2 linked regions of the Syntrophotalea carbinolica DSM 2380 genome follow. The protein of the gene in region 1 interacts with the protein of each later gene in a pairwise test. Links are inferred from orthologs where the notes say so. Each region holds a gene or a part of one and is shown on either strand. Other genes may lie near its edges.

Region 1 (7,975 bases):
ACAGCGCCCTGGTGATCTACGATACCATGTGGCACAGCACCGAGGCCATGGCCGAGCAAATTGTCGCCGGTTTGTGGGAAGTTGGCGTCAAGGCTCAGCCGATGCATGCCCGCAGCGTGCATCGCAGCGACATCATCACCGCCGCCTTCGATGCCAAGGCTCTGATTGTCGGTTCGCCGACGCTTAATAACGGCATCTTCCCGACACTGGCCGATGTCCTGACCTATCTGAAAGGTCTCAAACCCAAGAACAAGTTGGGGGCGGCTTTCGGTTCCTACGGCTGGAGCGGCGAGGCACCCAAGATGGTGCATCAAATGCTGGCCGACATGTCTTTGGAGATGGTCGAAGAGCCGCTTCGGGTCGAGTTCGTTCCCGAGCGGGAAACGCTGGAGTCCTGTCGTGATTTCGGGCGTCGTGTCGGGCAGGCTATAAAAAAAGATTGATTTTCAAGGCTGTTATTCGGTCAAAGGGCTGCTCTTCGTGAGTGGCCCTTTGTGTTTTATGCTGCAAAAAAAAGCGGTTTTCAGGGAAGAAGGTTGATTTAGCCGTTTCAACATTCTACTATACCCTGTTAATTTGTCTTGCCCCGGACCATTTCGGGGCTCACCCGGTTCCGCAACACAGGTCCCGCCCGGGACGAGGGAATCGGGCGTTGGTGTTTCCTTTTTTGAATTGCACACGACGAGTCGTATCATGCCGCACAGCGTACTTACTTCAGAGGCTATCGATTGGATCAGGGAACGTGTCCCGGCTTTTTTAAGCCGTCTGGGGATCAGCGAGCATACTTTCATGGCGCTGCTTGCACTGGGCGTGGGCGTGATGTCGGGGCTTGGGAACTTCATCTTTCGAAAGACCATCGACCTGATCCATTTGCTGGTGATAGAGCAGGGGGTGCGATTCTTTCACATATCCTTTGAACAGTGGAGTGCCGCGCGGTTCTGGTCGGTGCTGTTTCCGGTTACCGCCGGGGTGTTGATGATCCCTTTCGGGCTTTTCTTTGCCAAGGACCTGCGATTCGGTTTTTCCCATTTTCTCGAGCGGGTCAACCTGCGGGGGGCCAAAATCCCCGGTCGCACCATTGTGACCCGCGGGCTGGCCAGCGCCATCACGCTGGGCGCGGGCGGTTCGGCCGGGCAGGAAGGCCCCATTGCCCAGATCGGCGGTGCTATCGGCAGTCAGGTCGGCCAGCTTTTCAAGGTCAGTGGCGAGCGCCTGAAGCTGCTGGTGGCTTGCGGGGTTGCCGGGGGCATCGCCGCGACTTTCAATGCGCCCATCGCCGGGGTGTTTTTCGCCCACGAAATCGTACTGCTGTCGTCCTTTGAACTGACCAGTTTTACCTCCATCGTCATATCGAGCGGTATCGCAACGGTGGTTTCCCGCGCCCTGCTGGGCAATATGCCGGCTTTGCGGGCTCCGGTCCACATGCTGGCGCATCCCTGGGAGCTGGCTTTTTATCTGGTGCTCGGCATGCTGGTCGGGGTGTTGGCGGTAGGCTTCACTACCGCTCATTACCGTATCGTCGATCGCCTCGCCGCCCTGAAGGTGCACCGCCTGGTCAAACCGATAGTCGGGGGCGCCCTGGTCGGTATCATCGGCATCTTCTTCCCCCAGGTGTTCGGCAACGGCTACGAATTTATCGAAAACGTGTTGCTGGGCGAGGGCGTGCTGTTGTTGTTGGGCTGCCTGGTGCTGGCCAAGGCCCTGGCGACTTCGCTGACTCTCGGTTCCGGGTTGCCGGGCGGCATGTTTGCACCGTCGCTGTTCATCGGCGCCGTGACCGGCGGCGCGTATGGCAAAGCGTTGCAGATACTTTTCCCCGGCACGGTGCCGGCCACCGGTCCCTACGCCCTGGTGGGAATGGGGGCGTTTCTGGCCGCCGCCACCCATGCGCCAATGACGGCTATTTTTCTGTTGTTCGAGATGACCGGCAGCTACGATCTCATCATTCCCATCATGTTGTGCTGCGTGGTCGGTACCGCCATCAGCCGGCACCTCAAAAAAGACAGCCTCGATACCGTCGAGCTGTCCCGGGCCGGCATTAATCTGGAGGCGGGCAAAGAACGTAATATCATGAAGTCCCTGCGGGTCGGCGACGTTATGACCCGCGATCCCGAGTCGATTCCCGAAAACATGACGTTGCGGCAATTCAACCAGTTTATTGCCAGTACCAAACATACCAATTTCCCTCTCATCAATCGCAATGGAGGCTTGACCGGCATTATCTCGGTGCAGGACTTCCTGGGCGTGGTATTCGAAGGCGATCTGTTCGACCTGGTGGTGGTCAAGGAGTTGGCCACTCTCGATGTGGTTACCGTCAGTACCGGGGACAACCTCGACCAGGCCATGCGCAAGATCGGATATCGCAACATCGAACAGTTGCCGGTGGTCGATGAGCGCAACGGGCGCAAGCTGATCGGTATTGTCAGCCGGCGGGATATGGTGTCGGCCTACAACCGGGCCCTCATGGTGCGCTCCATGGAGGACGATGACGATGAGTGATCTGCTGACCTCTCTCAACGACTGCCAGCGGCAGGCCGTACTGCATGAGGACGGGCCGCTGCTTATCCTGGCCGGGGCCGGTTCGGGCAAGACCCGGACCTTGACCCATCGCATCGCCTACCTGATCCAGCAACAGCAGGTCGAACCCTGGCAGGTGCTGGCGGTGACCTTCACCAACAAGGCCGCGGCCGAAATGCGTGAACGTCTGCAGAGCCTGGTGGGCAACATCGATGGGTTGTGGATCAGCACCTTCCATGCGGCCTGTGCGCGCATTTTGCGGCGGGACGGCGAGGTGCTCGGCTACGGCCGTGACTTTACCATCTACGACGACCAGGATCAGCAGCGCCTGATCAAGGATTGCCTGGCCCAGCTGCGTATCACCGAAAAAGACCTCAAGCCGCGAGCCGTGGCCACCGCCATCGATCAGGCCAAAAATCGCGGTCTGCTGCCCGAGGAGTATATCCCCGGGGATCATCGTGGCGAGCAGGTGGCTCGCGTGTATGAGCTTTATCAGAAGCGTTTGCAGCAGGCCAACGCCCTCGATTTCGGCGATCTGCTGCTGCAGACGGTGCGTCTGTTCCGCGAGTATTCGCATATCCGCGACGCTTATCGCCGACGGTTTGCGCATCTGCTGGTCGATGAATTTCAGGACACCAACCAGGTGCAGTACGCCATGGTCAAGGCGTTGGCCGACGACGGGCGCCATCTGTGCGTGGTCGGGGACGACGATCAGTCCATTTATGCCTGGCGCGGTGCCGAAATCGGCAATATCCTCAATTTCGAGCGGGATTTTCCCGGTGCCAGCGTCATCCGACTGGAACAGCACTATCGTTCTTCCGCCACGATTCTTGAAGCGGCCGGCGAGGTGGTGGCCTGCAATATCGGGCGCAAGGGCAAGACCTTGTGGACCGATAACCCGGCCGGCGAGCCTTTGACCCTCGAACCCTTGCCCGACGATCTGGAGGAAGCGCGTTTTGTTGCTGCCGAAATCGCCCGCTTGCGCGATGCCGGACGTCATTTGCGCGATGTGGCGGTATTTTATCGTACCAATGCCCAGTCCCGGGTGCTGGAGGAAACCCTGGTGCGCGAGGGCCTGCCGTACGTCATGGTCGGCGGGGTAAAGTTTTATGCCCGCATGGAGATCAAGGACGTGCTGGCGTATCTCAGAGCGCTGGCCAATCCGGCGGATTCCCTGTCGGCCCGGCGTATCGTCAATGTGCCGTCGCGCGGTATCGGCGCCGTGACCACCGGTCGTATCGCCGAGCACGAAGAAGAGGCCGGCGGGTTTCTGGCGGCTTGTCGTCTGTGTCTGGAACGGGGGGTGCTCAAGGGCGCTGCGGCCAAGAAAGTCGCCGCGTTCAGCGCGTTCATGGAGCGCTTTGCACAACGCATGACAGAGGTGCCGTTCCCTCAGTTGACCGCCGATCTGCTCGAGGAAAGCGGTTATGCGCCGAATCTGCGGGAAGAGGCCCAGTCGGCCATGACCGAGGGCGAACGAAAAGAAGCCAAGGGGCGCCTGGAAAACCTCGAACAGTTACTGGCCGGCATGGAAGAGCACCAGGCGACGGAGAGCTCTCTGCAGGAGTATCTCGAGCAGGTGGCCCTGGTCACCGACCTCGACTCCTACGATACCCGCCTTGATCGGGTGACCCTCATGACCCTGCATGCGGCCAAGGGGCTGGAGTTTCCGGTGGTGTTCATGACCGGCATGGAGGAGGGTATCTTCCCCCATGGTCGCGCGGCCGGAGAGCGCGACGATGTCGAGGAGGAGCGTCGTCTGTGTTACGTCGGGATGACCCGTGCCATGCAGAAGCTCTATCTCACCCACGCCCGCCGTCGCCGGATCTACGGCGATTACCAATACAACGCTCCCAGCCGTTTTCTCGCTGAAATCCCGCCGCATCTGATGGGGGACAAGCCGGCCCCCGCGTTGCAGAAACCGGCCACCCACAACCTGGCCTCGGTGTTCGAGCAAATCGAACCGACCCCCTTCGAGGAGAGCGAGGATTTTTTTGAGGATGTGCAAGTGGTGCCCGAAGCCGAAGAGGGCTTGCGGGTCGGGTTGCATGTGCGTCACGTTAAATTCGGCGTCGGCGTCGTGCGTCGTCTGGAAGGCAACGGTGATCAGCAGAAAGTCATCGTTCAGTTCCCCGGCGTGGGTTTGAAAAAACTGCTGGTCAAATTTGCCGGCCTCGAGCCGGCCTGAATGGTCCGTTAGCTCTGCCTTTCCCCTGTGATGGCCCCTCCCTGAAGCGATTCTGGCATGCCTGCCGTTTGAATTCTGACTATAACAGTGTTTTTTTGTAATGAAAAAATTATGATTATTTGTTATCATGTCAATTCTTTTAATTCATGTGAAAAATCTTACTTGTTAAGTGCGGCCCGGCAGGCGGCCGGTGTGGATATATCAGGGGGACATCAGCGTGAGGGGTACCAGCGGCTCGCTCAGAGCCTTTCTGCAAGGGTTATCATATGTGCGGCGGTGGCGTGTGTCTGTCACCATTTTGACAATAACGCTGTTGTTTTCCAGTCTGATGTTGCTTGTCGTTGCCCCGGCATGGGCACAACCGCCAGTTTTGGACCATCACCAAGCGGTGGAACTGGCGCGTCAGGGAGATTATGCCGAGGCTCTGCCATTGCTGGAACAGCTGCATCGCAGCAACCCTGCCAATCAACCCCTTCTCAATGATTATCTTGCCGTTCTGGCCTGGGCGGGAGAAGATGCCCGCGTAGCGGGCCTGTTCGAGCAGGCGGATCCACAACGGATCCCTTTCTATGTGCTGGAAGCGATCGCCGAATCCCTGCGTCGTCAGAAATCCTTCGATAAGGCCGAAACTCTTTATCGACTCGGCATCGAACGCTTTAGTTCGCAGCCCTCTTTGCGTGTGGGGCTGCTCCTTACCCTGGCCGACGCCGGCAAACATAGTGAAGCCGCCGATCTTGCCAAATCCCTCGAGCAACTCTACCCGGGGCATATCGGGACACAGTACGCCCTAGCTCATGCGGCTGAAGGGCGCGGTGATTATGTGACCGCCTTACAGTGCTACCAGCGCATCCTAACCTGGCAACCACAGTCGCAGTGGGCACAGCGTATGGAGATCCTGACTCTCGCGGCCATCGGCGATCCCTTTCTGGCCGGTGAACTGGCGGAACAGCGGCCGGGTCTTTTAACCGATTCAGAAATTCATCGTCTGCGGGCCAACCGTGCGGCCCTGGTCACCCGCTGGGGCAGTTACGGCAGCGAAGTGCATAAGGAACGGTTTGACGGAACCGATCGTGCTCTGGAAATGTTGGAGGCCAATGAACGGGCGGCCCGTGCCGACCTTCCCCGGAGTGAAGGTTTTGCCCGGCGGGCCCGCATCGATCGTTTGGTGGCTTTGCGTGACCGGGTGGAAATGGCTCGTGTGGTGGAGGAGTACCGTTCTTTACAGGTCGATCCCGACGAACTGCCTCCCCATGCCCAGCAGGCTGTCGCCGACGCTTTTCTGTATCTGGAAGAGCCGGTCCGGTCTGCAGACCTTTATCGGCGGGTATTGGCGGCCCAACCTGATAATTTTGAAGCTACCCAGGGTTTATTTTATGCCTACCTCGAGCAGGAAGATTTCGATGGTGCCCTGGCGTTGGCCGAAAAGACGCTGACGGAGCAGGCCGATGGTCCCAAGAGATTGGAGGCGGAGTTGCTGTCCATTCTGGGGCAGATCTTTGCTGGAGATCTGAAGGAAGGCGAAGCCCGTTTGACCCCGCTGTACCATCAGGCTCCGGCCAATCTCGATATTCTGGGTGAAATGGGCGGTGTATACGGTGCCCGTGGATGGCCGCGGCGCGCGGAACAAGCTTACCGTCTCGGACTGGCCCTCGACCCGGCCTATCTATCGCTGCGCACAGGCTATGCGGAAAACCGCATGGACCTCAACGAATTCGAACAGGCCGGGACCCTCATCGGCGAGTTGGGTGCCGAATATCCCGAGCATAAGGCGGTGCAGCGTCTGCAACGGTTGTGGGAAGCCCATAATATGCGGGAGTTGCAGGTCTCCGTCGCCGCCGGTTGGAGTAGCGGATCGACCTTTGGCAGCCGCGACCTCTCGCTGGCGGCAACCCTGTTCTCCTCGCCGGTCCGCCATCGCTACCGGGGATTTGCAGCTACCTATCTGCAGCATGCTTCTTTTCCCGAGGGGGATAAAACCCTGCAGCGCTTCGGGGCTGGGATTGAATATCGGCATCGGAATGTTCAGGGTACGGCCGAAATGACCTGGAGCCTTTCCGGCGGGCAAAAATTGGGGGCGCGTTTGGCCGCCGTCTGGACACCGGACGATGTGTGGTCGATTCCCGTCGACATGGAACTGTTCAGCCGCGATACCCCTCTGCGCGCCCTTAAGCACGGCATTCATGCCGACTCGGCGAGTATCGGCGTCAATTATCGCCGCGATGATTTGCGGCGCTATTGGCTGCGTGCCGGATTTATGGATTTCAGCGACGGTAATTTCCGTTACAGTCTGCTTGGCGGGGTCGAACAGGGGCTGATCGTTTGGCCTCACTACCGGCTCGACGGTCTCCTCGAGTTTTATACCTCGGCCAACAACGAAGACAATACGTATTATTTCAATCCCAGCCGGGATGCCGATATCACCCTGACCCTCGCCAATGATTGGCTCCTTTACCGCCATTACCGTTTTTCCTTCCGCAACCGTTTGGCCGTCAGTGTGGGCGGTTATTGGCAACAGGATTTTGGCATCGATCCGACGGTGGCTTTGCGTTATGAGCACGTCTGGCAATATTCCCCGCGGTTTTTTCTGCTCTATGGTGTGAGTCTGGCCCGGCACAGTTACGACGGCGACGGAGAAAACCAGCTGGGCTGTCACCTCGAACTGAACTGGAGGTTTTAATCATGCGGATCGCGGGGATCGTACTGCTGCTTTTGATGAGTGTGGCCGCGCCGGCGCTGGGCGACGACTTTATCAGTCTCTGTTTTCATGATGTTCGCCCAGATGTCGGACGCGGCGATGATCTGAGCATGTCAACGGATCGTTTCGTGGCTCTGTTGACATGGTTGCGTCAGCATCACTATCAGCCGATCGGCATCGATGATTTGCTGCGGGCCCGCCAGGGGGAGAAGCCCTTGCCGGAAAAGGCCGTGCTGTTGACTTTCGATGATGGCTACCGCGGCTTTTACAGCCAGGTGTTCCCCCTGCTCAAGGCTTACCGATATCCGGCGGTGTTGGCCGTGGTCGGCAGTTGGTTGGATGCCGCGCCGGGAGAAACCGTCGATTACGGAGGCAAGCTGGTACCGCGGGAGAAATTCCTGTCCTGGCCACAGTTGCGGGAGATGGCTGAATCCGGACTGGTGGAAATCGCCTCACACAGCTACAACGGCCATGGCGGCATTCTGGCCAATCCACAGGGGAACTGGCAGCCGATTTATACCGCAAGGGGCTATGATCCGGAGACGGGGCACTATGAGAACGATGCGACCTATATT
Region 2 (6,096 bases), 2.8 Mb from region 1 along the record:
CGATATCCGGCACGGCCGCAACCCCGTTGGCGGCCAAGGTAATGGCGGCACTGTTCAAGCCACTGTACATGGCGTTGAAAACATAGCCGAAATTTTCTTTGTTCAACACCAGCGGGATCTGGTTGATCGATTTGGCAAAATCGTGCACCACCTTGACTACCTCCGACGAGGTGCCCGCATGGGGCATGACATCCGCCAGGTTTCCGACCCAGACCGGCTGGTGAAAATGCAACGCCAGAAAACGGTCAGGACGACCCGTGGCCTTTGCAATCTGGGAAGGCACGAGCAACGAAGCATTGGTGGAAAAAATGGTGCGCTGCGGACAATAGCGATCGAAACGGGCGAACACCTCACCCTTTAAGGCAGGATCCTCGGGCACCGCTTCGCAGAGCAGGTCCGCATTGGCCGCCTGGCGGGCATCGGTACTGATCGAAATACGGTTGATTGCCCTTTTCGCCGCCTGCGGTTGTATATGACCTTCGGCCACGAGATAATCCGCGTAGGCCCCAATCCGCTTCTGGGTCGCCTGCAAGACCTCCGCGGATATATCATAGATTGTGACAAAGTATCCGTGAGCCGCACACTGAAATGCAATCTGCCGCCCCATGGTGCCGCCGCCCACAACCAGCACCTGATTTATATCTTTCAGCTCCATTAGCGATCTCCTTTACGCAAACATCCATGCTTTCAAGAAAATCCCTCCCTAACAAAGCAATACAATCAATACAAAACTTCTGTGTCCCGTCGATGGCGGGCAACCTGATGACTCGAAATACCAAAGGAGTTCAACTCAGCTGCCCCCTACGGCCGCCACCGTATCGATTGAGCGGTCTTTCGCTTTCAGATCGCAGAAAAGCTACTTCACCAGGCGCCGTATTTTAGCGTCCTGGTCCCGCTGTACCGTCCGATAATACTTCACATCCGGCGTACCGAACAGCATCAGGTACACCACGTCATGGTCCTCGGGAACACCTACCGACTTCAACAATTGCGGTGCCAGATCGACCATGGCCCACTTGCCAAGTCCACACCAGGTGGTACCGATACCGGCACTGGCAGCCAACAGCTCAAAATAACTCAGAGCAATAAACACATCCGCCTCCCGGCAAGGGACCCCTTGTGCGGCCGAGGCAATCAGCAGATGCGGAGCATTTCGGAAAATCGGATCAAGCCCCTGTTCCATCAGCGGAACGATGTCTTTCATGATGCACAAGTTATCCGGGATCGCATCCCTGCGAGCCAGATCCTGTAACGCTTCCAGGGTTTCCTGCCTAATAGCCGCCATGGTCGCCGGATCCTCGACAACCAGGAACTCCACCCCGCGGGCGTTAACCCCCGTAGGCGCGTGCGCGGTTATTTTCAACAACTCGTCGATGGTTTCACTGGCAAGGGGTTCGGGCGCATACCGCCGGATGGATCGGCGCCCCTTGATCAAGGTCTCCATCTGATGTTGATTCGGAAACCGGCCTTCCAACGGCATACTATCGGCCGGATCCAATCCTAAAATACTTATCGCACCGGGTTTGCAAACCGCCATACAGTGCTGGCATTCGATGCAGACAGACTCTTTATCGGCGGGCAATGCCGGATAACCTTGCTCCATGCTGAGCAACCCGAACACACAATCCTGAATACATTCGCCACATTGGGTACAACGTGATTTATCCACCTTGAACTGTTTCATGGTCTCCCCTGTTTCCCGTTTGAATTATGGTCATGGCATCGGCGGCATGACAATCACCCCGGCCATGAAGGCAAGCGCCACGATACGCTTGCCGGATTTCCACAAACAACCTGTCCTCTACCCATCTCCCCATGGAAAAAATCCAAGTGGAAACGGACCCGAATCGTTTCCACTTGGTACAGGAGGAACTTGGAGAGGAAGAATAAAACGGTAAAAAGACCGGGAGGCGGCTAGGAGGTCCACCTCCCGGCAAGCAGGTCAGCCCTCGCAGGACTAGCCTAAAACAGTTATTTTCACGTTTAGATTTATCAGCAGTGTACGGCGGCGCCGTCCACATCCAGAGCGGCTTCCTTGACCGCTTCGGACAGGGTCGGATGACCGTGGAACATGGCACCGATGTCGTGGGCCGTACCGCCGTAGCTCATAACCGCCACGGCTTCAGCAATCATATCGGAAGCGCGAGGCCCGAAGATGTGCACACCCAGCACCTGCCCGTTCTCGGCATGGGCGATGATCTTGACGAAACCTTCGGTTTCCGCCATGGCGCGGGCACGACCGTTGCCGACGAAATTGAATTTACCGACTTTGACGGGGGTACCCTCTTCCTGCAGCTGCTGCTCGGTTTTGCCGACGGAAGCCACTTCCGGCCAGGTATAGCAGACACCGGGGATGGTACCGTAGTGAACTTCGGAATTTTTCCCGACCAGGCGCTCCACGAAAACCACGGCTTCTTCGGAGGCTTTGTGCGCCAGCATGGGGCCGGGGATCAGGTCGCCGATAGCGTAGATACCCGGGACATTGGTGGCGTAATTGTCATCGACCTTGATGGTTCCGCGCTCGCCCATTTCCACACCGAGTTCTTCCAGACCGAGGCCGTCGGTATTGGGCTTGCGACCGATGGACATGAGCACCTTGTCGCACACAACTTCTTTTTCTTTATCGTTTTTGACCAATTTCACGGTCGCCTTACCGCCGGACACTTCGATACCGCCGACGGTGGTGCCCATGTTGAAGGTCATGCCCTGTTTTTTCAGGGAGCGCTGCAGCGCCTGAGTGGTATCGGCGTCGGTCTTAGGCAGCATTTTGGGCAACATTTCGACCACGGTAACCTTGGAGCCGAGGCGCAACCACACGGATCCGAGCTCCAGACCGATATAGCCGGCGCCGATGATCATCAGATGTTCGGGGACTTTATCAATGCTCAGGGCGCCGACGTTGTCGATGATCACATCGTTGTCTACGGTAATGCCGGGAACCTGCGCAACCTTGCCGCCGGTAGCCAGCAGAACATTCTTGCCCTTGACCACGCCGGCGTTCTTACCGGTCACTTCAACCTGCTGCAGACCGTCGCCACCGGCTCCGAGCAGCTTGCCGCGGCCCTTGATCCAGGTAACTTTATTCTTTTTGAAAAGGAACGCGATGCCGCCGGTAAGATCGCTGACAACGCCTTCCTTGCGCTCCATCATCTTGGCCAGGTTAAGCTTCGGTGCAGGGATCTCGATGCCGTGCATATCGAACTTGTCCCGCGCCAGAGCGAAATGTTCGCTGGAGTCGAGCAGCGCTTTACTCGGAATGCAGCCTTCGTTAAGGCACACACCGCCGAGGGTCGGACGACTTTCCACCACGGCGACCTTCATGCCGAGCTGAGCTGCGCGGATCGCCCCGACATAACCTCCGGGACCGGCACCCAATACGATAAGATCGAAAATTTCGTCAGCCATTTTATATTCTCCTTATGCGGCAAAACTCCTGGGTTTTAACCGCGGCTTGTCATGTATGCAAAACTTCTTTTGCCTGTAGATCGGCGTGATAGGAAGAACGCACCAGCGGCCCTGAAGCGACCTGGGAAAAGCCCATCTTTAAACCGGCAACCCGAAACGCCTCGAACTGCTCCGGGGTTACATAGCGCTGAACCGGCAGATGATGGCGACTGGGTCGCAGATACTGTCCGATGGTCAGCATATCGCAACCGTGCACCCGCAAATCCCGCATAACTTCAAGGATCTCTTCGTCTGTTTCGCCCAATCCCAGCATCAGGCCGGATTTGGTCGGTATACCGGGATAGGTTTCCTTAAACCGCTGCAACAACCGCAAAGATTCGTGATAACGGGCACCAGGTCGTGACTCCGCATAAAGACGCGGTACCGTTTCAAGATTATGGTTAAACACGTCGGGCAGACAGTTGCCGAGGTTCTTGAGGGCGGCATCGACATGCCCCCGGAAATCAGGCACCAGGATCTCCACCTTGACACCCTCGGTTTTCTTGCGGATGGATTCGATACACTGTGCGAAATGTGCGGCGCCGCCATCTTCCAGATCGTCCCTGGTCACCGAGGTGATCACCACGTATTTGAGCTTCATGGCGCCGATGGCGTCCGCCAGATGTCCCGGCTCTTCGGTATCCAAGGCAGCAGGCCGGCCATGTGCCACGTCGCAAAAGGGACAACGACGCGTACAGACATCGCCCATGATCATGAAGGTTGCCGTCCCACGCTTGAAACATTCGCCGAGGTTGGGACAGCTGGCCTCTTCGCACACCGTATGCAGATGCAAATCACGCAGGATTCCCGTCAACCTGCCAACCTCCGGCGAGATCGGCGCCTTGGCGCGGATCCAGGTCGGCTTGGACAAAGCGCCTTGCTCATCAGTCGTCGCTAGGGCCGTTTTATCGGCACCACGTTTTTTTTGTCCAACATCCATGATCGTGACCCTTATCTTCCCGATGCCCTTTGTGCGGCATCAAACCCGTAATACCGTCTCGTGCAGAATCATCACAACTCTTCGAACCTGACCGACCCAATCGCCTTCGATCAGCAGCTCAACATGGGCTGTCATCCCCGGCACATGAAATCCTGAGCAAGACCAACAACCCCTGACTCTTTTTTCATGATCCGACTATACCAAATATACACAAACGCTATTCCGCGAAATCTTTTATCGACCGGCACCCCTTTGAGGGGGTGCCGGCTTTTTGCTATCTAAAATTAAAGCTCTTCGGGATTTTCCAGAAGACGCTTCAGTTCCACCAGGAACTGGGCGGAGTACAACCCGTCCACCACCCGGTGGTCGGCTACCAGGGTCACCTTCATCGTTGACACGGGAACCATTTCGCCATCTTTCACTACGACTTCGTCTTTGATGCCGCCAACTGCCAGGATCGCAGACATTCCCGGGGGCACCAGGGCACCGAATGAATCGACCCCGAGCATACCCAGGTTGGAAATGGCGAAGTTACCACCAGCCATTTCAGCAGGGCCGCAGGTACCGGCCTTAACCTTGTCGATTACAGCGCGGGAAGCGCTGGCAACTTCTTCAAGGCTGAGGGCTTGACAGCCCTTGACAACCGGCATCATCAGAGCATCGTCGGTGCCGACGGCAACGGCGATGTTTACATCGGCATTAAGGCCATATTCCTTGCCGCCCAGAGTGGCGTTAACCATCGGGTACTGCTCGATGGCCTTGCCACAGGCCCTGATTACCATATCGTTCATGGAAACAGCCTTGCCTGCAGCCTTGAGACCGGCACGGAATTCCTTGGCCGCACCCATCTCGATGCCCATGGTGACCGGGAACTGGGGAATAGTCCACGAGTTGGTCACCGTATTGGAGATGGCGGCACGCATGGCCGACATCGGCTTGCTGGTCGGCTGCGCCGGAGCTGCAGCTTCTTCTTCCTCGTCACCCGAGGCGGCTTCGCCACCACGGCTGGCAAGGTAAGCATCGATATCGGCATCGGATACCGAGGCATCGGCAATAATACCGATCAAGGCTTTTACCGGATATTCCTCGTCCTCTTCACCGATCTTGCGACGCAACACACCTGCCACGGTACTTTCAACCGGCTGAGCGATCTTATCCGTCTCAACTTCCATGATCTCGGTACCGACTTCGACTTCATCCCCTTCGTCGATGAGCCAGGAAGAGATGGTGCCTTCTTCCATGGTCAGGCCCCACTTGGGCATGGTCAGCTCATAGATACCTTCAGGTGCAGCAGCGGTTTCTGCAGGAGCTTCATCTTCATCGGAACCCTCAGCACCTTCGCCGCCGTAGCTGGCGATAAACGCGTCGATTTCCTCTTCGGTGACATCCTCTGCAGCGATGATCCCGATCAGAGCCTTCACAGGGTATTCTTCGTCTTCTTCACCGATCTTGCGACGCAGGATACCTTCGACAGCACTTTCAACGGGCTGCGCGATCTTGTCGGTTTCGACTTCGAGAATTTCACTCCCGACTTCGATAGTGTCGCCCTCGTCCATCAGCCAGGAAGAGATGGTGCCTTCTTCCATGGTCAGGCCCCACTTGGGCATGGTGAGAGCTATGATTCTATTGTCACTCATGATACTTACTCCATGGTTTTACGTACAGCCGCTTCGATTTTCTTAGCGTCAGGCAGGTAAGCGGCCTCAAGATTG

What was found. The genes of interacting proteins can lie anywhere in the genome.
Region 2: the proteins of PCAR_RS15150 (region 1) and lpdA interact in binary tests that used the Escherichia coli proteins (3 or more experiments, as listed by UniProt). The link is inferred for Syntrophotalea carbinolica DSM 2380 from one-to-one orthologs.

The regions. Positions count from the first base shown.
Region 1 is NC_007498.2:3,255,760-3,263,734, reverse strand. Bases 2,092-5,098 are described here. They hold PCAR_RS15150 (ATP-dependent helicase), read left to right. Parts: upstream 2,092-2,491; coding sequence 2,492-4,705; downstream 4,706-5,098. Other genes in these bases: pgaA (poly-beta-1,6 N-acetyl-D-glucosamine export porin PgaA), read left to right, coding at 4,989-5,098; PCAR_RS15155 (chloride channel protein), read left to right, coding at 2,092-2,499. In the rest of the region: PCAR_RS15160 (FprA family A-type flavoprotein), read left to right, coding at 1-443; more of PCAR_RS15155, read left to right, coding at 694-2,091; more of pgaA, read left to right, coding at 5,099-7,382; poly-beta-1,6-N-acetyl-D-glucosamine N-deacetylase PgaB, read left to right, coding at 7,385-7,975. UniProt on the Escherichia coli protein: A helicase with DNA-dependent ATPase activity. Unwinds DNA duplexes with 3'-5' polarity. Translocates on single-stranded DNA with 3'-5' polarity. Initiates unwinding more efficiently from a nicked substrate than double-stranded DNA.
Region 2 is NC_007498.2:430,633-436,728, reverse strand. Bases 1,200-4,172 are described here. They hold lpdA (dihydrolipoyl dehydrogenase), read right to left. Parts: upstream 3,406-4,172; coding sequence 1,993-3,405; downstream 1,200-1,992. Other genes in these bases: lipA (lipoyl synthase), read right to left, coding at 3,455-4,172; PCAR_RS02415 (nitroreductase family protein), read right to left, coding at 1,200-1,684. In the rest of the region: PCAR_RS02420 (3-hydroxyacyl-CoA dehydrogenase), read right to left, coding at 1-655; more of PCAR_RS02415, read right to left, coding at 857-1,199; more of lipA, read right to left, coding at 4,173-4,384; PCAR_RS02400 (2-oxo acid dehydrogenase subunit E2), read right to left, coding at 4,669-6,021; PCAR_RS02395 (alpha-ketoacid dehydrogenase subunit beta), read right to left, coding at 6,027-6,096. UniProt on the Escherichia coli protein: Lipoamide dehydrogenase is a component of the glycine cleavage system as well as of the alpha-ketoacid dehydrogenase complexes.